Regions from separate parts of the Colwellia sp. MB02u-10 genome, predicted to be linked through region 2. Evidence: predicted binding sites of a transcription regulator. Region 2 holds the regulator's gene; each other region holds the start of a gene.
What was found. The regulator sigma-54, encoded in region 2, starts transcription at its own class of promoters, with help from an activator protein. The targets are predictions, from matches to a motif close to GTTGGCACGNNNNTNGNNT.
Positions count from the first base shown of each region.

Region 1: a site for sigma-54 is predicted at 8,339-8,357, ahead of flgF (flagellar basal-body rod protein FlgF). Genes of this name have one in related genera too.
Region 3: a site for sigma-54 is predicted at 1,011-1,029, ahead of flgA (flagellar basal body P-ring formation chaperone FlgA). Genes of this name have one in related genera too.

Region 1 covers NZ_JACGVK010000105.1:58,240-68,301, forward strand. The annotation lists gene H4J59_RS19630 (flagellin) at 1-231, opposite strand, end outside; gene flgL (flagellar hook-associated protein FlgL) at 615-1,817, opposite strand; gene flgK (flagellar hook-associated protein FlgK) at 1,826-3,832, opposite strand; gene flgJ (flagellar assembly peptidoglycan hydrolase FlgJ) at 3,892-4,884, opposite strand; gene H4J59_RS05935 (flagellar basal body P-ring protein FlgI) at 4,901-5,995, opposite strand; gene flgH (flagellar basal body L-ring protein FlgH) at 6,021-6,728, opposite strand; gene flgG (flagellar basal-body rod protein FlgG) at 6,745-7,533, opposite strand; gene flgF (flagellar basal-body rod protein FlgF) at 7,556-8,299, opposite strand; gene flgE (flagellar hook protein FlgE) at 8,679-10,034, opposite strand.
Region 2 covers NZ_JACGVK010000139.1:48,067-58,128, forward strand. The annotation lists gene H4J59_RS17955 (calcium/sodium antiporter) at 1-606, shown strand, start outside; gene H4J59_RS17960 (KpsF/GutQ family sugar-phosphate isomerase) at 623-1,588, shown strand; gene kdsC (3-deoxy-manno-octulosonate-8-phosphatase KdsC) at 1,591-2,136, shown strand; gene lptC (LPS export ABC transporter periplasmic protein LptC) at 2,133-2,699, shown strand; gene lptA (lipopolysaccharide transport periplasmic protein LptA) at 2,665-3,225, shown strand; gene lptB (LPS export ABC transporter ATP-binding protein) at 3,226-3,957, shown strand; gene H4J59_RS17985 (RNA polymerase factor sigma-54) at 4,009-5,514, shown strand; gene hpf (ribosome hibernation promoting factor) at 5,551-5,838, shown strand; gene ptsN (PTS IIA-like nitrogen regulatory protein PtsN) at 5,868-6,326, shown strand; gene rapZ (RNase adapter RapZ) at 6,333-7,187, shown strand; gene H4J59_RS18005 (HPr family phosphocarrier protein) at 7,194-7,472, shown strand; gene mgtE (magnesium transporter) at 7,987-9,348, shown strand; gene pmbA (metalloprotease PmbA) at 9,461-10,062, opposite strand, start outside.
Region 3 covers NZ_JACGVK010000105.1:70,726-80,787, forward strand. The annotation lists gene H4J59_RS05975 (protein-glutamate O-methyltransferase CheR) at 1-2, opposite strand, end outside; gene H4J59_RS05980 (chemotaxis protein) at 42-977, opposite strand; gene flgA (flagellar basal body P-ring formation chaperone FlgA) at 1,161-1,853, shown strand; gene flgM (flagellar biosynthesis anti-sigma factor FlgM) at 1,928-2,242, shown strand; gene H4J59_RS05995 (flagellar export chaperone FlgN) at 2,267-2,698, shown strand; gene H4J59_RS06000 (LPP20 family lipoprotein) at 2,827-3,291, opposite strand; gene H4J59_RS06005 (FlgO family outer membrane protein) at 3,320-3,964, opposite strand; gene H4J59_RS06010 (flagella assembly protein FlgT) at 4,395-5,558, shown strand; tRNA gene H4J59_RS06015 (tRNA-Arg) at 5,686-5,761, shown strand; gene H4J59_RS06020 (hypothetical protein) at 6,129-6,275, opposite strand; gene tkt (transketolase) at 6,585-8,570, shown strand; gene epd (erythrose-4-phosphate dehydrogenase) at 8,665-9,678, shown strand; gene H4J59_RS06035 (phosphoglycerate kinase) at 9,757-10,062, shown strand, end outside.

The sequences.
Region 1 (10,062 bases), on a different contig from region 2:
GGTTTGCGCCATTGAAATGCCGTCATTGGCGTTTCGTTGCGCAACGCCTAAACCATTAATTTGTGAAGTTAAACGGTTTGAAATTTGTAAACCGGCCGCGTCATCTTTGGCGCTGTTAATACGCATACCCGATGATAAACGTTCCATTGAGGTGGCCAAATCATTACTAGATTTAGTTAAATTACGCTGAGCATTCAATGATGCCGTGTTGGTGATTACTGATAAGGCCATGATAGACTCCTAGAAATTAAAATTATCTTTAACATAGTGATGCATTAGGTTATGCGTTAGTCGATTTGCTTTGTGTGTACAAACTGCTAACACTGTAGTTTTCAGCCCGTGTTTATCATTACTAAAACTTATCAATGCTAAAACAACTTATGGCTAAAACAACTTATTCAATGCATTTGGGCTTCATTGCCCTTAGTCGCCATGATTTTTTCGATTAAGCCTTACAAGCTGAAACCGCCGACTTTATGTTTTTATTTATGCTTAATACTTCTACCAAAGCATAAAGCAACATCTGTACCAAAATTAAGCAAGCTAATATAAACACCACGTTTTAGGCTAAATTTAGCCTTAACTAGTGCTTAAAATAGTACTTAAAAGTGTGATTAAATATAATTAAACAAAGTCAAACCTTGTACCTGAGTAAAGGTTTGCTGCGCCGCTTGCAGCGCTACTTTCGATTGTTCAAAAGTAGAATAAGCTTTAGCAATATCTAAATCTTCAATCGATGATTTACCTGAGGTTAAATACAACTCAGTATCTAAATGGTTACTTTTTTGACGGTCGATAACTTGTAAGTTAATACCCGACTCTGCTCGGCTAGACGTTAGGTGGTTAATTGAATCACCTAATTGGTTAAGAATTTGATTATAGTCAACTTGCACTTGTGGGTCATCTTTGCCACTGGCCTTGTTGTTAATCCAATCAATGGCGGATTTTATTGTCTCAAAAACACCGACATTTTGTTCCGGTGTTAGCGAGAAGTTATCGCCCGGCAACGGGTTGCCACTTAATTTAACCTCAATACCGTTAAAGGCAATGGTTTGCCCTGGTGCGTAATCCGCGATATTGGTCACGTTACCGGCGCCGTCCGTAATGCTTAAGTCAGTGGCTGTGCTAAAATTAAAGGTGAAGTCTGCTGGATTTGCCGCACTATTATAACTACTCGCATCAGCGACAACCGCCCGTTCAACCGCTATGCCTGAAGTATTGTTATTATAAGTGGCAGAAAAGTCGCCAACAGCATTGGGCACTTTTTCAAACACCTGCTCACCACTTTGATTAGTGGCTATGGTAACGTTTTTGGCTATTTGTAATTCTCTAACACCATTATCACCGCGATAGTTCACCGAGTTATCGGCTTGTAGAGCAAACGGGGCATCGTCAATTTGGTAACCGGCAAAAACATAACTGCCCGATTGATCTTGGGTATTGGCAATGCCGAGTATTTGCTGCAAACTTTGGCTGGCCTGTTGGCCCATAGCGGCAAGGTCATCGGCGGTGTAGGCACCATTATTAGCTTGTAGCATTAAGTCTTTTAATTCATTTATCATGCCTTCAGCACTGGCTAGCGTGGTATCAATTAAACTGTTGTGATTTTCTGCTTGGGTAATATTACGTTGATACTTATCAATATTGGCCAAATCATTTTTATAACCGGCTAAGGTGCCATAGGCTACGGCGTCGTCTTTGGCGGTTACAACCTGCTTACCACTAGAAATTTTATTAGCTTGTTCGTTAAGGCTAGACTGCTGATCAGACATTTTTAAGCCACTTTGAATATAAAACTGTGCTGTAGAAACGCGCATAATAACTCCTATCTAGTGGCTGCTAGTAATGTGTCGAAAATGGTATTTGCCACTGAAATTATCTGTGACGACGCTTGGTAGGCTTGTTGGTATTTCAATAAGTTTGCCGCTTCTTCATCAAGATTTACCCCTGACTTAGATTGATTGCGGTTATAGGCTTGGGTGTACAGTGCCTGCGCTGTGTCAGCAACAAATTCAGCCGAACTGGCATTTGACCCTACATTAGCGCTGGCCGTGGCTAATGCTTGGTTAAAGGTTTGTTTACCGCCGCCTAAAATCTGTTGTTCTTGCGTGGCCGCCATTATGCTGGCGTTGCTGGCATTACCTGAGCCAAAAGCATCTGAGATAGTAAATTTTTCCCGAGCAAATTCCCCTTGCCCAACGGGTAAACCGGCAATTTCTATTTGAAAAGCAGGGGTTGCTGGCGATGGTGGCATGTCAATAACCGCTGATGCGCCAGCGGCAAAGCTACCATTGGCTAATGGCGCCGCCGGTGGTGGATTCGCCGCGTTATAAACCCGGTATTCGAAGGTACCTGGCGCACTTTCATAAACATCTACGGTTAATTGTTCATTGCTGCCTTCGGTAAAAGTGCGGGCAATTTCTGGGTTAGTTACATTGACAATATTTACAGCGCCATTACTGACGTTATTATCATTCGCCGCTATCGAAATTGCAGAGCTTGCGGCTATGCCTTTAGGATCGTTAAGCGTGACATGCATTAATGCGGCGCTGTTTTCGGTTGGGCGCAGCGTAAAACTATCATTAGCATCGGCTGCGCCTGAATTAACACTAAATTCAAAGCCAAAATCGGTTGAGTAAACCCCAGAGCCCAAAGATGACTCGGCTAAGGTAGTTTTGCTACCATTAAGTTCATTGGTCATAATATAGTCTGAGCCGTCATACTTAACGCTAAATTCATTGGTAGGCACTAATGAAATGTCAGTGATTTTTATGCCCGCTTGCACACTGCCTGAATTTTTTGATGAGGCGAGTACGCGTGAGTTTTGTAGGCTGGTGCTGTTAATATCAGTAAAGATATCTTGGCCTTGCTTGCCATTTAAATCTAGCCCTTGTGCTTGGGTTTGATTTAAGGTTTGTGACACTGACATGGCTAAACGATTGAGTTCGCTGCGCGCTTTGGCAACATGCTCATCACGATATTCTATTTTGGCGGCAATAGCGCCACCCAACTTAGCGCCATCAAGTGCGACCGAGCCATTGCGACTATTTAACTGTAATTTTGTTTGTAATGGGTCCGGATCGCCCGCTTGCACACTTACCGTCAAAGCCGTAGTACCGGCAACAAGCGTTGCGCCATTACCGATCATAACGGTCATTACCCCGTTAGAGTCTTCAATGGTATTAACCGAGGTGTATTCACCCAGTTGACTCACTAATTGGTCGCGCTTGTCTAATAAATCATTGGGTTGACCGGTTTGATCTAGGTTTTTATTGTCTAATATTTGTTCATTAACTTTGGCTAAATCAAGAGATATTTGCGATATTTTGTTCGCTATTTGCTCGATTTCGCCGTTAGTCGACTTTTCAAGCTGGTCTAAATTATCATTTAAGCTATTAAAGTCTGTTGCTAATACCTCGGCTTGGCTAAGGGCGATATTACGTAAACCAATGTCACTTGGGTTGTCAGCAATACCATTAGCCGCTTGATAAAACCGATCAATAGAGCCACCAATCGCCTCGTTTGAAAATGACATTATTTGATTTAATTGGTTCAGGTCAGTACTAATTGAATCTGCATTACCCAAGTTACTTTTATTGAGTAATTGTTCTTTATAAGAGAATTGATCGTAGAGCCGAGTAATGTCTTGAACATAAGTACCCGCGCCAATAAAATTACCGCTGTTAGCATTTCCTGCCATTGCGGCTTGTTCAGCACGTTGGCGGGTATAACCTTCAGTATTAACGTTAGCAATGTTATGACCTGTAGTGCCCAACTGCTGCTGCGCGGACAGTAAACCACTAACACCAGTTTGATACAGATTAATCGACATGACCTAAACTCCTACAGTAACGTTAATTTCAACAGTGAAATTAGCGGTAAACTTATTGATTATTTATCTAATAAGCTGGTTACTGTCCGAAGTGTTCCTATGATTTTTTTAGCGTAATCAGGATCGGTGGCATAACCAGCACTTTGTAGGTTATGCAAAAATTGCTCCACATTGGCTGAATTTTCTAATGCACCCTGATAACGTTCGCTTTTGGTCAATAAATTTAAGTAGTCATCAACACTTTGGCCGATAGATTCGTAAACCCTAAACGGTTCACGCTTTTTCACCATAGCGCCATTTTCAAACTCTAAGGTTTCTTTGTGTGTTTTCTCGCCAGCCCAGCGGCTATCCGCTTTAATATTAAATAAGTTATTCGAACTTTCACCTGAATTAGTTTTGATTATTTTTTGACCCCAACCGGTTTCTAGCGCGGCTTGGGCAATAACAACTTCAAAGGGTACGTTGATTTTATCTTGTACACGTTTAGCATCAGCGGTTAAGGCGCTAACAAAATCTTTTGGTTGTTCAAAGGTTGGGCTTTGCATCATGTTGGCCGCTTGGGCAGCAATAGAGCCATTTGTTTGACGATCTTTACTAGGATCCTGATGCCCTGACGAGTCATTGACTGTGCTGATATTGCTGAGCAATGCCGGCTCGCTAATACGCAAACTGCCACGACTATCGAGATTGCCATCGCTACGTAAAATATTATGTGGGGTAAAGTTTTCACTGTCGCCACCTAGCTGGCGAACAATAAGTTCAGAAAGACCTAAGGCACCATTATTAGACAACTCTAATGACATTTGTTGATCATGCATGTCACGATAAAATTTTGTCGATTCTGAATTAAATGGGCTGTCAGACTCCAACACTTCTTGCGCTTTACGCATGCTTTTCATCAGCATTTGCATAAAAATAGCTTCAAACTGTTTAGCTGCCTGCTCTAGTGCATCTTTTTTACCGGCTTTATCACCCGATTTCGCGTCTTGGCGAATCGAGTTTAAGCCGTTAACGTCTAAAAAGTTTTGTGCGTCTGCAATACGTGTTGTCATAAGCTTTATTTGTTCATTAAATAATGATCAAATCTCCGCGTAATGCACCGGCTTGGTCTAAGGCTTCTAATATCGCCATAACATCACCAGGGCCAGCGCCTACTTGATTGATAGCCCGCACTAGTGCGTCTAGCGTAACGCCGGGGTCAAAAACAAACATACGTGAGTCATCTTTCTTAACGTCAATAATCGATTGATTAGTCGCTACCGTTACCCCTTCAGCAAAGGCATTGGGCTGTGAAACAGCCGCCACTTCATTAATAGTGACGGTAATGCCGCCATGGGTAATGGCCGCCGGTAATAGGCGAACATCAGCGCCAATAACAATAGTACCTGTGCGTGAGTTAACAATAATTTTTGCCGCTGGCGAGCCAGGTTCAAATTCTAAATTTTCTAATACTGACAAAAAACTCACCCGATCCGCAGCATCTCTGGGCGCAGTCACTTGTACCGATGCAGCGTCAATGGCGCGTGCTGAGCCAGAAATTAAGTTATTAATGGTGTCAGAAAGACGCTTTGCGGTGGTAAAGTCAGCGTTATGAAGATTAAAAGTAATATGGTCACCTGAAGCAAAGGGCGATAATACTTCACGCTCAACCATAGCACCATTGGCGATACGACCGACGGTTGGGGTATTAGCAATCACTTTTGAGCCGTCTAAGCCTTCAGCGCCTAAGCCACTCACAATCAAGCTACCTTGGGCAACCGCATAGGCATTACCGTCTAGTCCCATTAAAATAGTTTGTATTAAGGTACCACCACGTAAACTTTGTGCGCTACCCATAGACGACACGGTAACGTCAATGGTTTGCCCTGGTTTGGCAAATGCAGGTAATTCCGCATGGACCGCTACAGCAGCCACATTTTTAATTTTTGGTTTTAAATTCGCCGGCATTTTAATGCCAAAATTGCTTAACATGGTTTTAAAACTTTGCTCGGTAAAAGGACTTTGCTCACCCGTACCAGGTAAACCCACCACCAAACCATAACCAATTAATTGGTTGCTGCGCACACCAGCAACATCAGCCAAGTCTTTAATGCGTTGGGCATTGGTTTCTGGCAATAAAAGCATCAAGGTTAAACAAGCAAAGCTCACTAAATATTTTTTCATTCTATTATCCTACTGCTATTACCTACTAAAGAGGCCACCATGAACTATTGAAAAACTTCGACAACCAGCCTTGCTCTTGCACGTCAGCGAATGCGCCGGTGCCAGCATATTCAATACGGGCGTTCGCCACTTTACTCGAGGTAACTGTGTTATCTGAACTGATGTCTTGCGAACGAACAATACCCGTTAAGCGAATATATTCATCACCATTATTTAATGACATCCATTTTTCACCACGGATCATCAAGTTACCGTTGGGTAAAACTCTCAAGACATGAACCGAAATATTACCGGATAAACTGTTGCCCTGATTGGCTTTTGAATCACCTTCAAAATCTGAGCTTTGGTCGTAACCAAATTGTATCGCTTTGTTATTGAAATTTACCGCTGCACCACCAAAACCGGTAATAGGATTGAGCGTGGCACTATTGGCTTTTGAAATCTCTGTTTTGGCACTTTTTTGCGCTTGGGTACTTTCACTTAAAATCACGGAAATAATATCGCCAACCCGATGCGCTTTAGAGTCTGAATAGATGTTATTAACATAATTGATGTTAAAGAGAGAGCCCGTTGGCACTAAAGATTTATCCTTCACTTCGGGTAAAATAGGTGCAAAATCAGGATCATTAGGCAAGGTTTTTTCCTGCTCAGTGCTAGCACAACCCGTGAACAATAGCGCGACCATACTGACGGTAAATACTGTGCTTAATAACGAAGCTCGATTGCTTTTCATAATACCTTCCTCAACGTTATAGTTGCTGATTAATGTAGCTAAGCATTTCGTCAACCGCAGAAATGACTTTTGAGTTCATTTCATAAACTCGTTGGCTTTCAATCAGGTTAACCAGCTCTTCGGTGGTATTAACATTTGAGGTTTCTAACGCTCCTTGCACTATCATGCCGTAACCTGCTAAACCTGGCACACCCTCTTGTGCCGCACCACTTACTGCAGTTTCAATGTATAAATTCTGCCCGATTGGCTGTAATCCGGTCGGGTTGACAAAGTTAACAGTATTAATTTGTCCGACTACAGCGGGTTCAGCTTGGCCTTGTAAGGTGACGGAGACTTCACCGTCTTGCGACACAATAATACTCAAGGCATCTTCTGGCACGGTTATTTGTGGTTGCATTAAATAACCCGCGCCTGGGGTCACTATGCTGCCTTCATCGTTCATGGTAAATTGACCATTACGTGAATAAGCAGAAGAGCCGTCAGGCATTAAAATTTCAAACATACCTTCACCTTGGATCATCAGATCTAAGGCATTGTCGGTATTAAGCATGTCACCTTGGGTGTGAATTTTTTGTGTTGCTACCACTTTGGTACCCGCACCTAACATTAACCCTGATGGCATTTCAGTGTCTTGTGCTGAACGCCCACCCGGCTGGCTAATATTTTGATAAAGTAAGTCTTCAAATACCGCGCGACTCTTTTTAAAACCTATGGTACTGGCGTTGGCTAGATTGTTGGAAATAACCGCAATCTCTTTGGTTTGGGCGTCTAAGCCTGTTTTACTGATCCATAATGCTGGATTCATACATCACCTCGAAAAATTTTATTTAGAACGCTTTTAATAATGAAGCGGCACTGGCGTCAATTTCTTCTGCGGTTTTCATCATTTTCAACTGCATTTCAAATTGACGCTGTAGCGCGATCATATCGGTCATTTCACTGATAGGGTTTACGTTACTAGACTCTAATGCCCCACTCGCCACTTTTACCGTGACATCGGCCGGTTCATTGTTGCCGTCTTGACGACGAAATAAACCATCACTGCCTTTTTCCAGCAAGCGATTATCTGGGTTAACAAATTTAATTCTGCCCACTTCTTCTTGAGCAGAGCTTGGCGCTCCTTCAGGCTGAACCATAATGGTGCCGTCAGACGTTATATTGATATTACTCACAGGTAGAGGTAAAAAAATGGGCCCGCGGTCGCCAATCACTATGTCACCTCTTGAGGTTTCAAGTGCCCCATTGTCGTTTAACTTCAACTGACCATTGCGGGTATAGGCTTCATTACCATCTTCGGTTTGTACCGTTAACCAACCTTGCCCTTTAATGGCAATATCAAGATCACGTCCTGTGGTCAATAAAGCACCAGTGTCAAAGTTTTGGCCTGCTCGTTCGGTCATTGAAAATACCCGAGAAGGCATGCCTTCACCAAAAGCTTGCATGGATCTAGCATTGGCTAGATCCGCTTTAAAGCCCGTAGTTTTGGCGTTAGCGAGGTTGTTAGCATTAACTGATAAGGCTTGCATGTTTTGCTTTGCACCACTCATAGCGATATACAGCATCTTATCCATAATGAACTTCACTCAATAATATTAATAATAATAAAACTGTTGCAAATAGAGTGCCAAAAATTAAGAAGGCTTAATAAGGTGGAATACGAATGGCGTTAAACTTATGATCTTATGATTTTTTTACTAATAGCTATTTTTCACTGAAAGCTGACAGCTTATGACTGAAAGCTTTTTATTGGCCGCTATTGCGTTAAGGACTGCTCGTCCTGAGCATAAAAAAGCCAGATATCAATGGATGATTATCTGGCTTTTTATCTTTATTATGCACAGTAATTAGCGCTGAGCGCTATAAATTAATCTGGTAGCTATGAGCAATTATTGTCTATTGCTCTTAACCACTATTGAGATTAACCACTATCGAGGTTAACCACTATCGAGATTATCGAATTTGTAAAATGGTTTGGTTTAACTGATTATCAACTTCAAGTGCTCTAGAGTTAGCTTGGAAATTTCGTTGCGCCGAGATCAAGTCAATTAACTCAGAGGTTAGATTAACATTAGATTGCTCTAATGCTGAAGAACTTATCGAACCAAAGGTACCCGATCCCGCTTCACCCGCTAGCGCTTCTCCTGAGGTAATACTTTCTTTCCAGCCGGTGCTGCCAATCTGTTTTAAGCCCTGATCATTGGCAAAACTTACCATAGAAATACGTGATAAAGGCTCTGAAGTGCCATTACTGTATGTCGCCCTTATCAAACCATCACCACCGATATCAATACCGGTTAATCGACCAACCGCTAGTCCATCTTGTTGTAACGAGGTGACTTCAAAGTTGGAAGCAAACTGTGTGGGTTCATTTGGATTCGGACCTGAGATATCTAAATTAAAATTAACACTGATGGTCTGATCAGGATCTGCACCGTTCGATAAGATGGTGTCGCCAAGGGCGCGAGTAGTTATTCCGCCGTCAGCTAAGCTTGGCACTATGCCAGTAAAATCACCTACTGAATTAAAGGTTAATCTGGCACCAACAACTCCAGGCGCTGCCCCCGCAATGGGGCTAGTCTGTCCAGGATCAGCCTCTAAATCGACCATTTCACCATCAACAGAGGTAAACATCATCCACTCATTCGCATTATCAATTGGATTATCTTTGACAAAATAATAAGTCATAATATGACTGTCACCGAATGAGTCAAATACCGTTGCTGATGTTGAATGATTAAATGTTGATGGCTTAGTGGAGTCAAAGTTTCCTGGCGCACCTTCAATATAGGCTTCACCTGCGGGTAAATTCATTCTCAGTTCAACTTCCGAGGTTTTCTCTGGTGCACCTGAGGCGGTTGGAATACGAATAGGCTCAGCGGTACTTAAACTGACTGAGGTCGATGAACCGTCGGCATTAACAGGAAAGCCCAATAAGTGCCCACCTTGAGAATTAACAATAAAATTGTCTTGGTTCAATTTAAACTGACCCGCTCGGGTATATGAGGTATCTAAACTACCCACTTCTGGTACGGTAGCAAAAAATCCATTACCGTTAATCGCTAAATCTAAGGAGTTGTTGGTAAACTTAATACTACCTTGTGAAAACTGTTGCGCCACATCAGACGTCAAAACACCGTCACCCACTTTAGTTTTACCGGCTGATAAAAGTGAAGACGCATAAACGTCAACAAACTCTGCTCGTGATTCTTTAAAGCCAGTGGTGTTTACATTGGCAATGTTGTTGGATGTTATATCCAAATCTTTCTGAGCTGCGTTTAATCCGCTCAATGCTATATTAAATGACATAATTTCACCTCATACAAAAAATTGTTTA
Region 2 (10,062 bases):
TTTAATGAAGGCTTAATACTGATTGTCGGCTTTGTACTTTATATTGCTACCTTGCTTGTCGTCACGTTAAGACGTTCAAAACAAAACCCTATTGACGATAAAATGGTCTTAGAAGCAGAACAAGAAGTGCCTGATGGGGTCAGTACCAAACAATCGGTAATCTGGTTAGTGGTTGGTATGATACTACTGCCGCTAAGTGCTAGTTTTCTGGTTGACTCATCAATATTTATAGCCAAAGCTTTTGGCATTAGTGATTTAGTCATCGGCTTAACGGTTATCGCTATTGGCACTAGCCTACCTGAGTTAGCTGCCAGTATTATGAGCATTATTAAAAAAGAAGATGATTTAGCACTCGGTAATATTATTGGTTCGAATATCTTTAATATACTTGCGGTTTTATCGTTAGCTGGCTTAATTGCGCCGGGCGATATCGATAATGCCGCCGCGGTGCGTGACGCGCCATTTATGCTGGCAACAACCTTCTTATTATTTATACTTTGTTTTAGTCGAGGTGGAAAGTTTCGCATCACACGGGCGAAAGGGTTACTATTATTAGCCGTATTTATTGGTTATCAAGTGCTACTTTTTAGTCAAATTAACAGGTAACAAGTGGTTTATAGCAATGAAAAACTTCAAACAATTAGCCCTAAATGTCATTAACATTGAGCAGCAAGCTGTTGCACAATTATCGCAATTTATTGACGACGACTTTGCTCAAGCTTGTGAGTTAATGTTTAATTGTCGGGGCCGCGTCATCGTGATCGGTATGGGAAAATCGGGGCATATTGGTGGTAAAATTGCCGCAACCTTAGCGAGTACCGGCACACCCGCATTTTTTATTCACCCGGGGGAAGCGAGCCATGGCGATCTAGGTATGGTGACTGTAGATGATGTGGTACTGACCATTTCTAATTCGGGTGAAACTGGCGAAGTTTTGGCCATTATTCCGGTTCTAAAGCGTATCGGGACAAAACTCATCGCTATGACGGGTAATCCTGACTCTACGCTGGCTAAACTTGCCGATAGCCATGTTTGTGTAAAAGTAGCACAAGAAGCTTGCCCACTAGGCTTGGCACCCACCTCTAGCACCACAGCAGCCTTAGTTATGGGCGATGCCCTAGCGGTGGCTTTATTGAATGCGCGCGGCTTTACTGCAGATGATTTTGCCTTATCTCACCCCGGTGGCAGCTTAGGTAAAAGGCTATTATTACGCTTGGGCGATATCATGCACAAAGACGAACGCCTGCCAACAGTAAGCCAAGAAGCTAAAATAAAAGACGCCTTAGTTGAAATGTCACTAAAAGGCTTGGGTATGACCGCTGTTGTTGACGCAAACAATAGCTTAATAGGCCTGTTTACTGATGGTGATTTACGCCGTATTTTAGATGAAGAAATTAATATTCACCAAGACAGCATTACCAGCGTAATGACAAAAAAACCTTTAGTGGCTAAGCAAGATATGCTGGCGGCTGAAGCATTAAAGATCATGGAAGACAAAAAAATTAACGGCTTAATTATTGTTAACGATAATAACCAACCCATTGGCGCGATGAACATGCATGACTTATTAAAATCTGGAGTGCTCTAAAGGTGAACAGTTTATACGGAAAAGTAGCGCCAAGTGTTTGGCAAAAAGCGCAAAACATCAAACTCTTTGTTTGTGATATAGACGGCGTTTTTTCAGATGGTCGTATTTACTTAGGTAATAATGGTGAAGAATTGAAAGCCTTTCATACTAAAGATGGTTATGGCGTTAAAGCCTTAGGTGCAAGCGGCGTTGATGTAGCGGTGATCACGGGCAGAACTTCAACTATCGTGCAAACCCGTATGAGTGCATTAAATGTTAAGCACATAGTACAAGGCGAAGAAAATAAGCTACCGGCTTTAAAAGCTATGCTCAGCGCATTAACATTAGCGCCTGAACAAGTGGCTTACATCGGCGACGATATGCCAGATTTTGACTGCCTTAATTATGTTGGTTTTAGTATTGCGGTCAATGACGCGCACCCCACCATTTTAAAATCTTGTGACTACATCACCTATACCCGAGGTGGTTTCGGCGCCGTGCGCGAAACTTGCGATCTTATTATGCAAAGCCAAAATACCCTAGCTGATGCAACGGGCGCTAGCCTATGAATCGCATATACCTTGTCAGTATAAGCTTATTTTTATTGGCCTTAACCACCTATGGCTTACTTGAATGGTATGGCGCGAAGGAAGAAACCAGCAACATTCTCGATACCGCAAATAACCCTGAATTTATTGCTGAAAACCTTAACAGTGATGTGTATAAAAATACTGGGGCATTATCTTATAATGTAGAAGCGAAACGCATGGAACATTATGCTGAATTAGGGGTCACACACTTTGAATATCCACGCTATACATTATACCCAAGGAACAACAAACCTACTTGGAAAATAACCGCCAATGAAGGCACCTTGTATAACAACAATCGCGTAAAATTAGCAAATCGCGTACGTTTAATCGCCACTGATAAAGAAAGTTTGATACAGGAAGTGCATGGTAAAAATTTAGAAATGGACTTAAAAACTAATATTATCAGCTCAGAGCAAACTATCTTAATATTAGGTAAAGGATTTACTATGTATGGCTCAGGATTAATTGTAGACTTAAACACAACACAGATGACATTGACCGAACATGTACAGACTATTTATAAAAAAATTAAAAAGTAACTTATTAAAAAGTAACTTATATTGCCTCACGGCGTTAGCATTATTAGTGCCTGTCGCAAGTGCAGAAAAATTTGACGTAGAACAAGAGATTAAAATATCTTCTTCACGCCAAGCTGCCGATCTCAAAAATAAAATATTCAGTTATATTGATAATGTCATTATTTCTCAGGGCACACTAACCATACATGCTGAGTTAGTACAGGTTATCACCCAAGAAAAAAGTGACAGCAAAATTTATATTGCCAAAGGCTCACCGGCGACCTTTGAACAAACACTTCAAGATGGTAGCCCAATCAATTTGCAAGCCAATGAAATCCGTTATGAGCCGAGTATGAATACCGTCGTTATTTCAGGCAATGCCCTCCTTAGCCAAGAAGGCAGTAAAGTCAGTGGCAGTAAAATCACCTATAATTTTTCCACAGAATATGTCAACGCCGAAAGCCTAGACAATGCTAAAGTTGAAACCGTATTACAGCCGAAAAACAAAATTAAATTGCCTATAAAATCAAAGGATAAGCAAGAGTAAATGTCAACTTCTACATTATCAGCAACCGGCCTTGCCAAGTCCTATAAAGGCAGGAAAGTTGTTAAAAACGTCAGTATGCACGTTTCAGCAGGACAAATTGTTGGCTTATTAGGACCAAATGGCGCAGGTAAAACCACCTCTTTTTATATGATTGTTGGCTTGGTGAAGAACGACAGTGGCTCAATTGTCTTAAATGATGAAGATATAACCTTACTGCCGATGCACGAGCGCGCGAGAAAAGGTATCGGTTATTTGCCACAAGAAGCCTCTATTTTTCGTAAGTTATCGGTTCATGACAACATCATGGCCATTTTACAAACACGTAAATCACTTAGTGACGTTGACCGACAAGAAAAACTTGAACATTTATTAGAAGAGTTCAACATAGGCCATATAAAAGATAACTTAGGCATGAGTTTATCTGGCGGTGAGCGCCGACGAGTTGAAATAGCACGGGCATTAGCCGCAGATCCTAAATTTATACTTCTGGATGAACCCTTTGCCGGTGTTGACCCAATTTCAGTAGGTGATATAAAAAAAATTATCCTACACTTAAAAGATCGTGGCATAGGTATTTTGATCACAGATCACAATGTACGAGAAACACTCGATGTTTGTGAACATGCCTACATCGTTAGTCATGGTGAACTTATCGCTGAGGGTAATTCAAAGCAAATTCTTGCAAATCAACATGTAAGAGATGTATACCTTGGCGAACAATTCACGCTATAGTGAATAAAACCAATTGAACTAATGAATTTGAATAGGGAAAAGAAAACGTAAATGCGTCCTACTCTGCAACTCCGTATCGGACAACAGTTAACGATGACCCCGCAATTGCAGCAGGCGATCAAACTGTTGCAATTATCAACTTTGGATCTTCAACTAGAGATTCAAGAGGCACTTGAAAGTAACCCTTTGCTTGAAGTTGACGAAACGCACGATAACAATTCAGAAAATACCCCTGACCATTTAGAAGCAGGATATTCGGTAACTTTAGGCGAAAAGTCAGCAACATCCTCTGATGGCAGCGAAGACTCCACTCCCTCGATAGACGAAATTAGCTCCTCTGAAGGTTTAGCAAAAACAGACATCCCCGAAGAACTAAACAGTGATAGCACATGGGATGATAACTTCAGTGCCGGTGTCAGTAGTGGCGGTGTTGGCCATGCCTCAGAAGATTATACTTATCAAGGTGAAACGAAAGACTCATTACAAGACCATCTGATTTGGCAGATGGAACTAACGCCCTTTACTGACACTGACAGAACCATTGCCATTGCCATTATTGAAGCCATAGATGAAGCAGGTTATTTAACCGTTTCAGCCGAAGAGATCTTAGAAAGTGTCGGTATTGATGGTGTAGAACTTGATGAGATTGAAGTGGTGTTAAAGCGTATTAACGTATTTGACCCCATTGGTGTAGCCGCTCGTTCAATTCCCGAGTGCTTGCGTATTCAGCTTAATCAATTTGCTAAAGATACCCCTTGGTTAGCGGAAAGCAAAATTGCCGTCAGCGAGTATATTGATTTACTCGGTAATCGCGATTATCGTCAATTGATGCGTAAATTACGCTTGAAAGAAGAGCAATTACGCGAAGTTATTCGCCTAATACAAAGTTTAGATCCCCGTCCAGGTGATAGCGTCATAAAAAGTGAAGAACAATATGTTATCCCAGACGTGTCTGTTGAAAAGAAAAACGGCCGCTGGACAGTAGAGCTCAATCCTGACACTGCACCTAAACTATCGGTTAATCAGCAATACGCGGCTATGTCTCGTTCAATGAAGTCATCTACTGATAATCAATTTATTCGCTCTAACTTGCAAGAAGCAAAATGGTTTATTAAAAGCTTAGAGAGCCGTAACGAAACGCTTTTAAAGGTTTCAAATTGTATTGTGCAACGCCAACAAGGCTTTTTTGAACATGGACCTGAGTCAATGCGCCCTATGGTATTGAACGATATTGCCGAAGCCGTAGATATGCATGAATCAACTATTTCTCGTGTGACCACGCAAAAATATATGCACACGCCTAGAGGAATTTTTGAGCTTAAGTACTTTTTTTCTAGCCACGTTAGTACTGAAAACGGCGGCGAATGTTCATCAACGGCTATTCGAGAATTAATTAAAAAGCTAGTGGCTGCTGAAGTGCCTGCAAAGCCACTCAGCGATAGTAAAATGGCAGATATTTTAGCAGAGCAAGGTATACAAGTGGCAAGGCGTACCATTGCCAAATATCGAGAGTCACTTTCTATACCGCCATCAAATCAACGTAAAAGCCTATTGTAGGCAGTTTTATTCAGCCAATAAAGAGGATTGAAGTATATGCAAATTAATCTTACTGGACACCATGTCGATGTTACCGATTCATTACGTGATTATGTCAATGGCAAGTTTGAAAAACTAGAACGTCATTTTGATCATATCAATAATGTACATGTAGTATTAACGGTAGAAAAACAGAATCAGATTGCTGAATCAACAGTGCACTTAAGTGGCACCGAAGTTCATGCTAAGGCACAGCATAGTGACATGTATGCATCGATTGATGCATTAATTGACAAGCTAGATCGCCAAATATTGAAATATAAAGGTAAAATCAACAAACATTAGCGCCATTTCGCTACAGGTCTTAGAAGTTTATGAAGTTGCAAGACATCTTAACCCCGGACTGCACTATTTGTGCAGCACCGGGTGCCAGTAAAAAACGTATATTAGAATATTTAAGTCGCTTGGCCGCCGATAAACTCGACAGTCATGATACTTTTCAGCTCTTAGAAAGCTTAGTTAAACGCGAAAGAATGGGTTCAACGGGCATAGGTAATGGCATTGCTATACCTCATGGCCGTCTAGAAAATGCTACGCCTACGAAACCTATTGCCGTGGTTATTACCACAGAACAAGCGATTAATTTTGACGCTATTGATCATCGCCCCGTTGATATTTTTATCGCCTTATTCGTTCCTGAAGAAGAATGCCAGAGCCACTTGAGTACGCTGCAAAGTATCGCAAAAATCTTTCGTGACAAGCAATTTTGCAAGCAAGTGCGTAAATGCAAAAGTAATCAAGAACTGTTTCAGTTAATACAACAAGCGAGTTAAACACGGATGAAATTAATTATTGTAAGTGGCCGCTCAGGATCAGGGAAAAGTGTTGCACTGCGTGTTTTAGAGGATTTAGGTTATTATTGTGTTGATAATATCCCTGTCAACTTGTTACCCGCACTGACCCATACGGTTATTAATGATTATGAAAATGTTGCCGTAAGCCTCGATGTTCGTAACCTACCAGCCGATCCTAACGACGTACCCGAAATTATTGAATATCTGCCCAATGCGGTAGAATTGAGCATACTGTATTTAGATGCTGATGATAGTGACCTTATTCGCCGGTTCAGTGAAACGCGACGTTTACATCCGTTGATCAAGCAAAATATTGCGCTAGACCAAGCGATTGCCTTGGAGAAAAAATTACTTGAGCCCATCGCCAGTCGGGCAGACTTATACATCAATACCAGTCAACTGACACCGCACCAACTCGCTGACTTAGTTAGAGAGCGAGTTCTGGGTAAAACGTCTGGTTCAATGGTGGTTGTGTTTGAATCATTTGGTTTTAAACATGGTGTACCACAAGATGCTGATTATGTCTTTGATGCACGCTTTTTACCTAATCCATTTTGGGATAAAGAGCTAAAAGGCTACACAGGTTTAGACAAACCGGTACAAGACTTTCTTGCTAGCCAGCCCATTGTGACTAAATTTGTTTGGCAAATTAACAGTTTTATGATGACCTGGTTACCCCACTTAGAACGTAATAATCGCAGTTATATCACCATTGCCATTGGTTGTACGGGTGGCAAGCATCGCTCGGTCTATATTGCCGAATTACTGGCAAATAATTTGCGTAAAGAGCGTAAAGATGTGCAATCTCGCCACCGTGACTTAACCGTTGAAGGCACATAAACTAAGATGAGCAAGTCCACTAGCTGCACTGTACTTATTATCAATAAACTTGGGCTGCATGCCCGAGCGGCTTCTAAGCTTGCCCAATTAAGCCAAAAATTCACCGCTAAAGTCATTATTGAATTAGACGAAAACCGAGCAGACGCGAATAGTATTATGGGGCTAATGCTGCTGGCAGGCGCCCAAGGTAAAACCGTCAAGGTTATTGCTTCTGGCCAAGATGCTGAACAAGCCCTAGTAGAGATTTGCCAACTCTTTAGTGACAAATTTAATGAAGCCGAATAATAACTGAGTGCTTTATCCTTGCTAAGCACACGCTTAAGTCAATAAAAAAGCTGCTAAAATGGCTAGATTACGGTAAACTCTACGCGGATAATTATTAACGAACCCTAGTGACTAAAATAATATACTAGCCAATTTAGCACTACATTAAAGCTTTTAGAATAAGCGAAATAACTCAAGCATAACCGTTTTCAACTGTGTCTCCTGAGTCGCACTACCGTCCAAATCTATCGATGCTTATGTTTATTTATTGGCTATAACAAAAGCTTAATAGTTATCTCTCATAATAGGATCTGTTTAACTTTTTGGGTTAACATTGAACTCGCTTCAGTAGCTTTAGATAAACCCAAAGATAATAGTATTAGTTTGCAAGGGCTATGGCGTGCTCATACGTCTATGTAGCCAGCGGCATATCATGTGTTTGCTGAGCCTACCTACTAAACAAACTGCACTAAAGTCAGTTCAACAACCCCTGATAATTTTCAGTTTTCGTTTTACAACGGCAAAAGGTGAATATATGCCGGAAGGTTCTAAACAAGAATACAATCATCAGCGCCTTCAGCAGGTTAATGATGCCCTTGATAGTGGTATGTTTGTCCATGTTCGCAAGCTATTGCAAGACATGCCCACTTACGATCTCGCTTTATTATTAGAGTCATCGCCAAGCAAAAGCCGTGTCGCACTTTGGCAGCTTATTGATGCCGATCATCACGGTGATGTGCTCGAAGAGTTAAACGAAGAAGTTCGAAAAGGCATTCTGAAAAATATTCATCCAGAAAAACTAGCTGCCGTTGCAGAAGGAATGGATGTTGACGATTTAGCTGAAGTATTCAGAACACTACCTGACACAGTTTATCAGGAAGTGCTTAACGCGATGGACTGGCAAGATCGCCATCGTGTTGAGGCTGCACTTTCATTTGAGGAAGACACGGCCGGCGGTATCATGAATACCGATACCATCTCTATTCGTCCTGATGTTACGGTAGATGTGGTGCTACGTTATTTACGACTACGTGGTGAATTACCTGAAGCAACCGACTCTTTTTATGTGGTTGACAGAGCTGATCATTTCCTTGGTTCAGTATCTTTATCTGCTATTGTTACTGCCAAAGCAGAAACCATTATCTCAGACCTAATCAATAAAGATATTCAAGCCATTACCGCCGATATGAATGAAAAAGATGTCGCGCAGCTATTTGAGCGCTATGATTGGTTTTCTGCCCCTGTTGTCGATCACGAAGCACGACTACTGGGTCGTATTACCATCGATGATGTTATTGATATTATTCGTGAGGAAGCCGAGCATTCTATGATGAGTATGGCGGGTCTAGATGACGAGGCTGACACCTTTGCTCCGGTCTTAAAAAGTACCCAACGCCGTTCTATTTGGTTAGGCGTGAACTTAATCACCGCTCTTCTGGCTGTCGCAGTGTCGAGCATGTTTGAAGGCATTTTAAATCAACTGGCTATTTTGGCGGTGTTAAACTCTTTAGTGCCTAGCATGGGCGGCGTCGCCGGCAACCAAACTTTAACCTTAGTTATCCGCGCTATGGCCTTAGGCCATGTTGGTGAAAGTAACTCGCGAATTTTACTCTATAAAGAATTGGCCATTGGTTTTTTTAATGGTCTAATTTGGGCGGTGTTAATCGCTTCTGTTGTGGCGATTTGGCAGCAAAACTTAATGCTGGGCGCCATCATTGCCTTTGCCATGTTAATGAATATGACCGCGGCTGGCATTGCCGGTGTTACCGTGCCATTAATGTTGAAAAAAATGAATATAGATCCCGCCTTAGCCGGTAGTGTTATCTTGACAACGGTAACCGATGTCGTGGGTATATTTGCCTTCTTAGGCACAGCGACCTTGCTGCTTGGAAAATAAACCATAGCGATAAGCTTTCAGTTTAAAGCTGTCAGTAAACAACTGAAACTAGTTACTGTTCAGTTGTTTTTTCTGACAGCTGACAGCTTTTAACTTCAAACTTCTATTATTTTTAACTGCCCGCTACTTGCATCTGGTTAACAATAATAGAACCGGTACGAATACTGCCTCGCATATCGGTATCGTTACCAATAGCGACAATACCAGCAAACATATCCTGTAATTTACCCGCAATGGTAATTTCATCCACTGGATAAGCTATTTCACCATTTTCCACCCAAAAGCCTGCTGCACCACGAGAATAGTCACCCGTCACGACATTCACGCCTTGCCCCATCAACTCGGTTACTAACAAACCCGTGCCTAAAGTTTTTAACATCGCATCAAAATCACCGCCTTGGCCTGCGTCTTTCATGCCGAGTTGCCAATTATGAATACCACCGGCATGACCGGTTGATTTCATGCCTAACTTACGCGCTGAATAGCTAGTTAACAGGTAAGTGGCTAAACTGCCATCCGTAATAATTTCACGATCTAGGGTAGCGACACCTTCGGCGTCAAAAGCACTACTTGCCAAGGCCTTTTTCAAATGAGGACGTTCACTAATGTTTAAAAATTCAGGAAAAACTTGTTGGCCAATGGCGTCCATCAAAAAAGAAGATTGTCGATACAAATTACCACCACTAATCGCGGCAATAAAATGGCCAAATAAGC
Region 3 (10,062 bases), on a different contig from region 2:
ACTAGTTGTAGTCCACCTTATTTAAATACTGCAGACTAAGATTAAGCAATCTCATCATGCTTTAGCCACTTTTTAACCGCAGTCGCTAACTCGTCGGGATGAAATTTAGGAATAAAATCTTCAGCTCCTACTTTCTCTATCATGGCATTGTTAAAAACACCACTTAGCGAAGTATGCAAAATAACCGGCATACCTTTCATGCGATCATTCTGCTTAATTTCTGCTGTTAGGGTGTAACCGTCCATCACGGGCATTTCAATATCAGAAATCAGCAAAGCGACCTTTTCAGTGATGCTGTTTTGACACCCTTGCTCAATTTCCTGTAATTGCTCAAGCGCTTCTTGACCATTTTTTGCTAACAGCATGGTTAAGCCCAAAGGTTCAAGAGCACGTTTCACTTGATTTCGTGCCACGGTCGAGTCATCAGCAATCATAATCACTCGTTCGCCAATAGCCTCTCCAACGCTTGCATCAGCAATACCTTCGCTTAACTCTGTTGAAATAGGGTTGATTTCATTGATGATTTTTTCAACATCAAGAATCGATACCAGTTCATCGTCAATTTTGGTAACCGCTGTAAGGTAGCTTAACTTTCCCGCACCTTCTGGCGGCGGCATAATGTCTTTCCAGCTCAAGGTTACAATGCGTTCGACACCGGCAACAAGAAAACCCTGCACAGTTCGGTTGTACTCAGAAATAATCACAAAACTGCTTTCTGTTTGCACAATTGCCGGACCACCCGTGGCTTTACTTAGGTCAATAACCGAAATAGTTTGACCACGAATATGGGCAACACCTTTAACAAATTTATTTTGCTTAGGTATTACGGTCAACCTAGGACATGGCATAACTTCACGCACTTTAAATACGTTAATACCAAAACGCTGTTTACCAATGAGTTTAAATAACAACAACTCTAGTCGGTTCTCGCCAACTAATTGGGTACGTTGATCTACTGTGTCTAATATACTTGCCATAAAACCTCCTTGGTATGCCAATGAAAGTATAACAAAGGCACGATTCTTGATTGTTTTAACGTTTAAAGCACTAGCATTGCAACAACGTAAATATTTTGACGTTATTCGTGCTAAATTGTACTGAATTAAACTTAATTAAGTTTGGATGTGTATTTTTATTTTCCTAGCAGTCAGATATAACTTATGAACAAATTAAAGATAGTAATAGCAATCACCCTTATTTATTTGGCCAGTATTAACGCTAGTTCAGCCATGACATTCGATCGTGATTATCTCTATAACTTTATCAAATCCTATGTTGAGGACAATGTCAGTTTGCCCGCACGAGGAAAAATGGAAATTGAAGTTTCTGAAATAGATCCCCGAATTACCTTACAGCCTTGTTTATTGCCATTGACGGCAAATATACCTGAAAAGCATATCGGTAGAAACGTAAATGTTAAAATTGTTTGTCCGGACGAAGAATCTTGGCAGTTGTATATCCCCGTACAAATTCACACTATTATACCTGTATTAGTAACACGAATGCGAATAAGTAAAGGCACTTTGCTCAGTAACGCTAATATCGAAATTATATTTAAAGATAACGGGCAAATACGGGGCACTGTACTGACCGACCCTAAAGTAGTGGTGGGTGCTCGTACAAAAAGAAATTTGTCTCAAGGTAGTGCTATTACTAATCAAAACACCTGTTTTGTCTGTAAAGGCGAGCCGGTGAATATTATTGCTAAGTCGGCACACTTTGAAATTAAGTCTTTTGGCATTGCCTTAAATGACGGTAGTTTAGGCGAAATTATATCGGTGCGAAATAGCAAGTCTGGTCGCGTGGTTCAGGGGCAAGTTAACGCTATTAACCAAGTGATAATTAATTTATAATAATTGCTTAAGTTTTCTGCTGTTTTGCCGATAAAAGGTTAGAAACCAATAACTGTTGTAAGTAGGATACAATAATGGCTATTAATATCAACAACTTGAATAACACCACTCAAGTAAAACAAAAACTTGAGCAGCAAGTTCAGACCAAACAGCAAGTTAGCGAAAGTAGCAATGCCTCGCAACAAGCTACATTGGCAACGCGTGATTCGGTATCAATTACCCCGCAAGCAAAACAAATGAATGAGCTGCAGAAACAAGCGGCTGATTCGCCTGTAGTCAATGAGAAAAAAATTGCTGAATTAAAGAGTGCTATTGCCTCTGGCGATTATAAAATAAATCCAGAAAAGCTAGCGGCAAGTATCGCCAATTTTGAATTTGAACTTGGCTAACTTGTCACTAAAGTGGAGTACATAGTGTCTGAAAAACTAACACCGCAACAATTGGTTTCTCAACAATTATCGCAATTAACGCAATTAGAGACGTTATTAGACACTGAGAAAGATGTACTGCAGCAGCAAAACCCTGATGCACTTATTCATCTTACCGCAGACAAAAACGACCTGCTTTTGGCGATTAAGAGAATTGACAATGCTATTGGTCAAAGTTTTGAATTCAAACAAGAAAAACTGGCGGGCAAGTTCACCAGCCTGTTATCAGATATTGAAGCCATTTTAGTGCGCTGTAAAAAACAGAATCAAATTAATGGCCTGATTATTCAGCAATCACAATTATCTGTAGAACGCATGAAGACCTCATTACTAGAGAATCATAATAAGTCATCCATGACCTATAATAGTAAAGGAAAAACCTCTGGCGGACTCAGTAGCTTAGGTATAAAAGCTTAGCTTTGTATATTTTATGATCACTGCTCCTTCACATCCATGTGATCGCACCATACCGTACATCCTGTACATAAAAACCAGCAATAGCTGGTTTTTTTAATGGTACTAAAATACAGCGCTATTCAATGACGCTAGTAATATGAGATATGCTTTATTTCTTTGCGGTTAGAAGTTGCGATATAAATTTCATAAACATCTTTAAAATCTAAACTCAACTCAGTGGTATAACTGTCACCCACCGGATAGCTTTTAACGACTTTTGCGCCACGAATAATGCCTTGTACTGATGCCTGTAATTGTTGATTATCAAGCACTAAATTAGACATGGTGGTGCTACCATTAATATTTTGACCATAAACTTGTTCAGCTAACTCCGCATAAGCAGCAATTTTTGAAGCTTTTATTGCCATCAGCATACGCTGGGTTTTGTTTTGAGAGTTCTGCAAGCTAATCGGTGCTTGCCCTATGGCGGTTAATACAGGAAATTGTTCAGGTTTCACGTTTTGCCATTCAACCTGTTTATCAAACACCGAAGAACATGCACTTAACACTAAAGCGCTTAAAAAAACCCCAATACCATTACGTAAAGTATTCATACTCACCTTAGACATTTGTTTGATAATATTACTTTTGTATCGCAATGGCACGTGCATCGTCGGCTAGCGTGGTACTGTCACGCAAGATCATGCCATCTTTCATTTTAACATTTTCATGGCGATTAAAATCATCGCCAACAACCCAAGCAGGAATAAAAGACTGCGCCGTTGCCACCACAACTCGAGATTGCATGCCAATCATTCGTGCGTTGACTAACACGCCTTCATTTTGTTGCATCATAGTGCCGGTAACAACATAGTCAATTATCTGACGTTCTGGCAATTCTTTCCAATCGCGACTGAAAACATAATCACCATCGGCCGTTACACGAATATGTCCAGTGGTTTTAAAATCAATAACAACCAGGCCATGTCGTTGCATTTCATGGATAAAACTTTCTGACAGTTGATTGCCTAACGAGTTAGTTGATTCTAAATTTTTTAAATCGACAAATGATGCAACAGCAATTGGCGTTTTAGGCGTAACAAAGGTGCTACTTTCCAGCATTTGATACGCAAGACCTTTCACCACGTCATTTATCGCATGACGAGGTAACTTAAAACTGTCAATTTCTTCTTTATCGGCATAAGAAGATCGATAAAAATCATCTTTGGTTGTCACAGAACACGACATCACTGTCGGTATTATTATTGCTATAAGCCAATTTTTCATTTAGCTCTCCTCAATTAATGCTAATGTCGTAAAATTAATGAAAATAATTAATAAAATTAATAAAGCATGATCCGCGCCAATATTTTTATTTCACCTCAACTTGGTATAATACAGGGTAGACTAAAACTATACCCCTAGATTATTGGCTATAGTTTTAGTCTAATTGTTCTGCCTATTTACACTTTTTTTCAGCACTGATTCTGTATCACTTTCAAAACACCTTTTTATCCAATCACCAGACTTTACCAAACCAGATAGGGTTTTTAATGCCTGATAAAACCCTACTACTTTTATCGCTATCAGCAAGCTAATACCGATAAAAGTAGTTTGTTGGGCCACTTTACTTATCTTGAGTTGAACTTTTATTTGAAATAGGCACAAAACCTGCATATTTAAAAAAGAGATTGATTCCCTATTAAAAGAGACCTTTATGCGTTTAAGTTTATTTTACCTTTGCTGTGCTATATATAGCAGCGCTAGTGTCGGACAATGGTATGAATCGCAAGGTGTGGCGAGCATAATAAATGCTGATAATAAAACAGCAAAAACACAGGCTATGCACAATGCGTTGAAAAAAGCCTTACTGGTTGCCGGTGCTTCAGTGTCAAGTGTTCAGCAAGTGGTTAATGGTTTACTCACCCAAGACGAAATTAGCATCCGCGCTAGTGGCAGTGTTAATTCATTAGAGCTAGTCAGTGAACACTATAGCGACGACTTAGTCACTGTCATCATAAGGGCTGATATTTTTCCACAAGAAAAAAAGTGCTTCGCGGCTGATTATAAAAAATCTATGCTGTTAACTCGCAGTAATATACTACACCGTGAACAAGCTAATGTTGGTAACATCTACGCTATTGATAGCACCTTAATCCAACAGCTCGCTAATAAAATACAGCAGCAAGGTATCTATTTGGAGACTAAACTGGCCTTGCAAACTAAAACAGAATTTTCACGTTATAACCAAAGCCTGCAAAGCCAAAATTTAAAAGAATTAACCATGTCATTAGCCAACATGACAGATAGCCAGTATGTTTTGTTTTCAGAGATACAAGATCTTTCTCTAGCAAATGACGAAAATAATAACTGGCAGTTTTGGCAAACAAACGTCTATCAACGCCAATTTAATCTTGCCCTTTATATTCACGACGGTACTACAGGTGAAAGAGTTTTGGCTAAACACTATCAAAGCTCTGCCCCGTGGCAATTCGGTAAGCGCAAACAAGTTGACGTTACTAGCCATAACTTTTGGCAAAGTGACTATGGCCAAAGCATTAGTCTAACCTTAGACAGCATAGTCAGTGATATTGATGAGAACATGATGTGTCAGCCTACCCAGGCTAGAATTGTGCAAGTACAGGGTAACTCACTGACTTTTAACTTAGGAAAAAGACACGGGGTTAAAATAGGTGATGAATTCTCTTTGCTACATTTCAATAATTTTATCAGTGATGATAAGCGCTCTTATTCAGCTTTTAACATCAGTCCTTATAAAGTTATAGTAACTTCTGTCAGTCAAGACAGTGCCCGGGCAACCACCACTGAGCAGCACATATTAGACAACATCCAAATTAACGACTTGGCGGTAAGGTATTAGCAAATTTGATAAACGCTACAAATTATGACCATTAATTAAATAGTTATCAGGTGTAAAGTGTATTTTTTTGAATACTAATTTATAAAATAGCTGTAGCATAGGCTAGCACGATAATTATTTGCATTATGTCCTCATAGTTTAACTGGATAAAACTGCGGCCTCCTAAGCTGCTGCTCCAGGTTCGAGTCCTGGTGGGGACGCCAGTAATTATTTATACAAAATTTGCAGGGAAGTACTTGATAACTAGCGGTACTGAGGTTTTATAGTGAGTTGTTTTATCTAGCCTGATGCTTGACTAATATGCGGGTAAATAGCAAAAATATTAATATATTGATCTTGTTTTAAAGCGATAGGTTACTAGGGGCTGCTGTCCACACAATATAATGTAAATTGTGTATGTCGTGTTAATTTTTCACCCCGACTTCTTGACTTACCTTCAGTGTAATAGATTGTAAAATAAGATATAAACTACGTCATACACCCTATAAAATTATGTCCTATCACAGCGATACACCTTATTAAGCGCGCATAAAAAACCCCGCGATTGCGAGGTTTTTATTATTAAATGAGCTAATTTACTAGTTCACTATCTGCTTTTTCTCTTACAACATCCTTGTCGTCTGCTGCTGAGCCAGTGCTCAACAATGCTGATATGGCTAATACTAATACTGCTAATATTACCGTAGTCAGCTTAATTCCACGTGACGAGCTGTTCATTACTTAATCCTATGTCAGCTTGTATGTTTTTATTAAGTTGTTATTTTTTTTACATACACGACATCAACACTATAGGATCCTAATTTTAATTTCAAGAGCTTACTTGGCCAATTCAGCTTTTATTGTCGATTTAATCACCAGATATATTCACGACAGTTAAAGCGGCTAATTAAGCCTTAATATCTTTAAATATAGCTAAGTTAAAAATAATCATAGAAAAATGCTAATAACATTTGCAGTTAAGGGGTAGTCTAGGCGAAAATAAGCGCAATTTATATCCCATCAAATCTTATAATAACTGGAGCAAATATGCCGTCGCGTCAACAACTAGCCAATGCAATTCGAGTTTTAAGCATGGATGCCGTGCAAAAAGCTAAATCAGGACACCCTGGAGCCCCAATGGGCATGGCAGATATCGCTGAAGTTTTATGGCGTGACTTTCTAAAACATAACCCAAGTGATCCACAGTGGGTTGATCGTGACCGTTTTATTTTGTCTAACGGCCACGGTTCTATGTTGATTTATTCACTATTGCACCTTACCGGTTATGACTTGCCAATGAGCGAATTAAAAAACTTCCGCCAATTACACTCTAAAACACCGGGTCATCCTGAATACGGCTACACGCCAGGTGTAGAAACTACCACGGGTCCGTTGGGCGCAGGTCTGTCTAATGCTGTAGGTATGGCAGTAGCTGAAAAAACTTTGGCGGCACAGTTTAACCGTGACGGTCATAACATTGTCGATCACAACACTTATGTATTTTTAGGTGATGGTTGTTTGATGGAAGGTATTTCGCATGAAGTTTGTTCATTAGCCGGTACCTTAGGTTTAGGCAAATTAGTGGCCTTTTGGGATGATAACGGTATTTCAATTGATGGTCATGTTGAAGGTTGGTTCACTGACAATACCCCAGCACGATTTGAAGCTTACGGTTGGCATGTGATCAGCGATGTTGATGGTCATGATAGCGCAGCTATCACGGCTGCCATTGCCGCAGCAAAAGCCGTCACCGATAAACCTACTATGATTTGTTGTAAAACCGTGATTGGCTTTGGTTCACCCAATAAATCAGGTACGCACGATTGTCACGGCGCACCATTAGGTGACGACGAAATTACGGCAACGCGTGAATTTCTTAACTGGCCTCATGCGCCATTTGAAATACCGGCTGATATTTATGCCGAGTGGGATCAAAAAGAAAATGGCGCCACAGCACAAGCCAACTGGAATGATAAATTTTCCGCTTACCAAGCTGCTCACCCAGCCTTAGCTGCGGAATATGAACGTCGTGTGATTAAAGGTGATTTACCTGCCGAGTTTGAAGAAAAAGCCAATGCCTACATTTTAGCCTGTCAGGAAAAAGCTGAAAATGTCGCTTCACGTAAAGCATCACAAAACACCATTGAAGTCTTTGGTGCTATGTTACCTGAGTTATTGGGCGGTTCAGCCGATTTAGCCGGTTCAAACTTAACGCTTTGGTCTGGTTCAAAAGGCATTCAAGATGATGCGGCCGGTAACTACATTTACTACGGTGTGCGTGAATTTGGTATGAGCGGTATCATGAATGGTGTTTCATTGCATGGTGGTTTTATCAACTACGGTGCCACTTTCATGATGTTTATGGAGTACGCTCGTAACGCGGTACGTATGTCTGCACTTATGGGCATTCAAAACATTTTTGTCTACACCCATGATTCAATTGGTCAAGGTGAAGATGGTCCAACGCATCAGCCTATTGAGCAGTTAACTAACCTACGTACCACGCCTAACATGGTGACTTGGCGTCCAGCCGATGCCACCGAGTCCGCTGTGGCATGGAAAAACGCGGTTGTTCGCCAGAATGCACCAACATCATTAATTTTTTCTCGCCAAGGTTTACCTGCATTAACACGTACCAGTGCGCAAGTAGCTGATATTGCTAAAGGTGGCTACATCTTAAAAGATAGTGTTGGCACACCAGAAGTTATTTTAATTGCTACCGGCTCTGAAGTGTCATTAGCGTTAAAAGCAGCTGAAAGCTTGGGTGATAATGTCCGCGTTGTTTCTATGCCATCAACCAATATTTTTGATGCCCAAGATAATGACTACAAAGCATCGGTATTGCCACCAGCAGTAACCAAACGTGTGGCGATTGAAGCCGCACATACTGACTTTTGGTATAAATACGTCGGCTTGAGTGGCAAAGTTGTTGGCATGACCACTTTTGGTGAGTCAGCACCGGGTAATGTCTTACTTGAATATTTTGGTTTTACCGTTGAAAACGTAGTTAACACAGTCAACAGCCTACACTAATCACCTTTGCCACAAAAATGGCATTTATAGCCAGTTAACACATGCTTAACTGGCTATCTTCTTTACCAAATTCGTGATAATAAGAGTCAAAAACATGTCAATTAATATCGCTATAAATGGCTTTGGCCGAATCGGCAGAAATGTTGTTCGTGCACTATATGAAAATTCCAGCACCAACGAATTTAACTTAGTCGCTATTAATGAACTTGCCGAGCCTGAAGGCATAGCTCACCTATTAAAATACGACTCAACTCATGGTCGTTTTTCATTTGCGGTGCAACAAAGTGCTGGAAAATTATTTATTGCTGGTGACGAAATATCGTTAAGCCATGAATCCGAGTTAAGCAATCTTCCTTGGCAAGAGCACAATGTCGATATTGTCATTGATTGTACCGGTAAGTTTGGCAGCCAAGCAGATGGCCAGTTGCATATTCAGCAAGGCGCAAAAAAGGTCTTGTTTTCACATCCTGGCTCACAAGATTTAGACGCGACCATTATTTATGGTATTAACCATCAACAACTCACTGCGGCTGAAAAAGTGGTGTCAAACGGCTCTTGTACCACCAATTGTGTGGTCCCTGTTATTCAGGTTTTAGATCAAGCCTTTGGCGTTGAAAGTGGTGCCATCACGACCATTCATTCTTCGATGCATGATCAACAAGTGATTGACGCTTATCATCCTGACTTACGCCGTGCTCGTGCCGCTAGCCAATCGATAATACCGGTTGATACTAAATTGGCCGCCGGTATTGAACGAATATTGCCCAAGTTTGCTGGCCGCTTTGAAGCGATAGCCGTGCGAGTACCCACTATTAATGTAACCGCTATGGATTTAAGCTTAAACTTATCAAGTGACGCTACTATTGCACAAATTAATCAAGCCATTGTTGACGCTCAACACAATGGGTTGGCGGGCATTTTAGGTTATACCACTGAACCGTTAGTTTCCATCGACTTTAATCATGACCCACACTCAAGTATTGTTGATGGCAATCAAACGCGGGTTAGTCACAAGCGCTTAGTTAAATTACTTATTTGGTGTGATAACGAATGGGGTTTTGCTAATCGTTTACTAGACACCGCTTCTGCTATGGCAAAAGTGGGTTAATTGAGCATAGATGTCGTTAACAAATACAATCACTTAAACTTTACTTAACCGTTAAACTTCTACCAACAGGGAATAAACATGTCAGTAATCAAAATGACCGACTTAGCATTAAACAACCAACGTGTGCTCATTCGTGAAGACTTAAATGTACCCGTTAAAGAGGGTAAAATCACCTCTGATGCGCGCTTAAGAGCGGCCTTACCTACGCTGAGATTAGCCTTAGATGCGGGTGCTAAAGTGATGGTTATGTCGCACTTAGGTCGTCCAACGGAAGGCGAATATAATGCCGAGTTTTCTTTACAGCCTGTAGCAGATTATCTCAGTGCCGCACTTAACGTACCGGTTCGTTTAGTCACAGATTACCTTGATGGCGTAGAGGTTAAT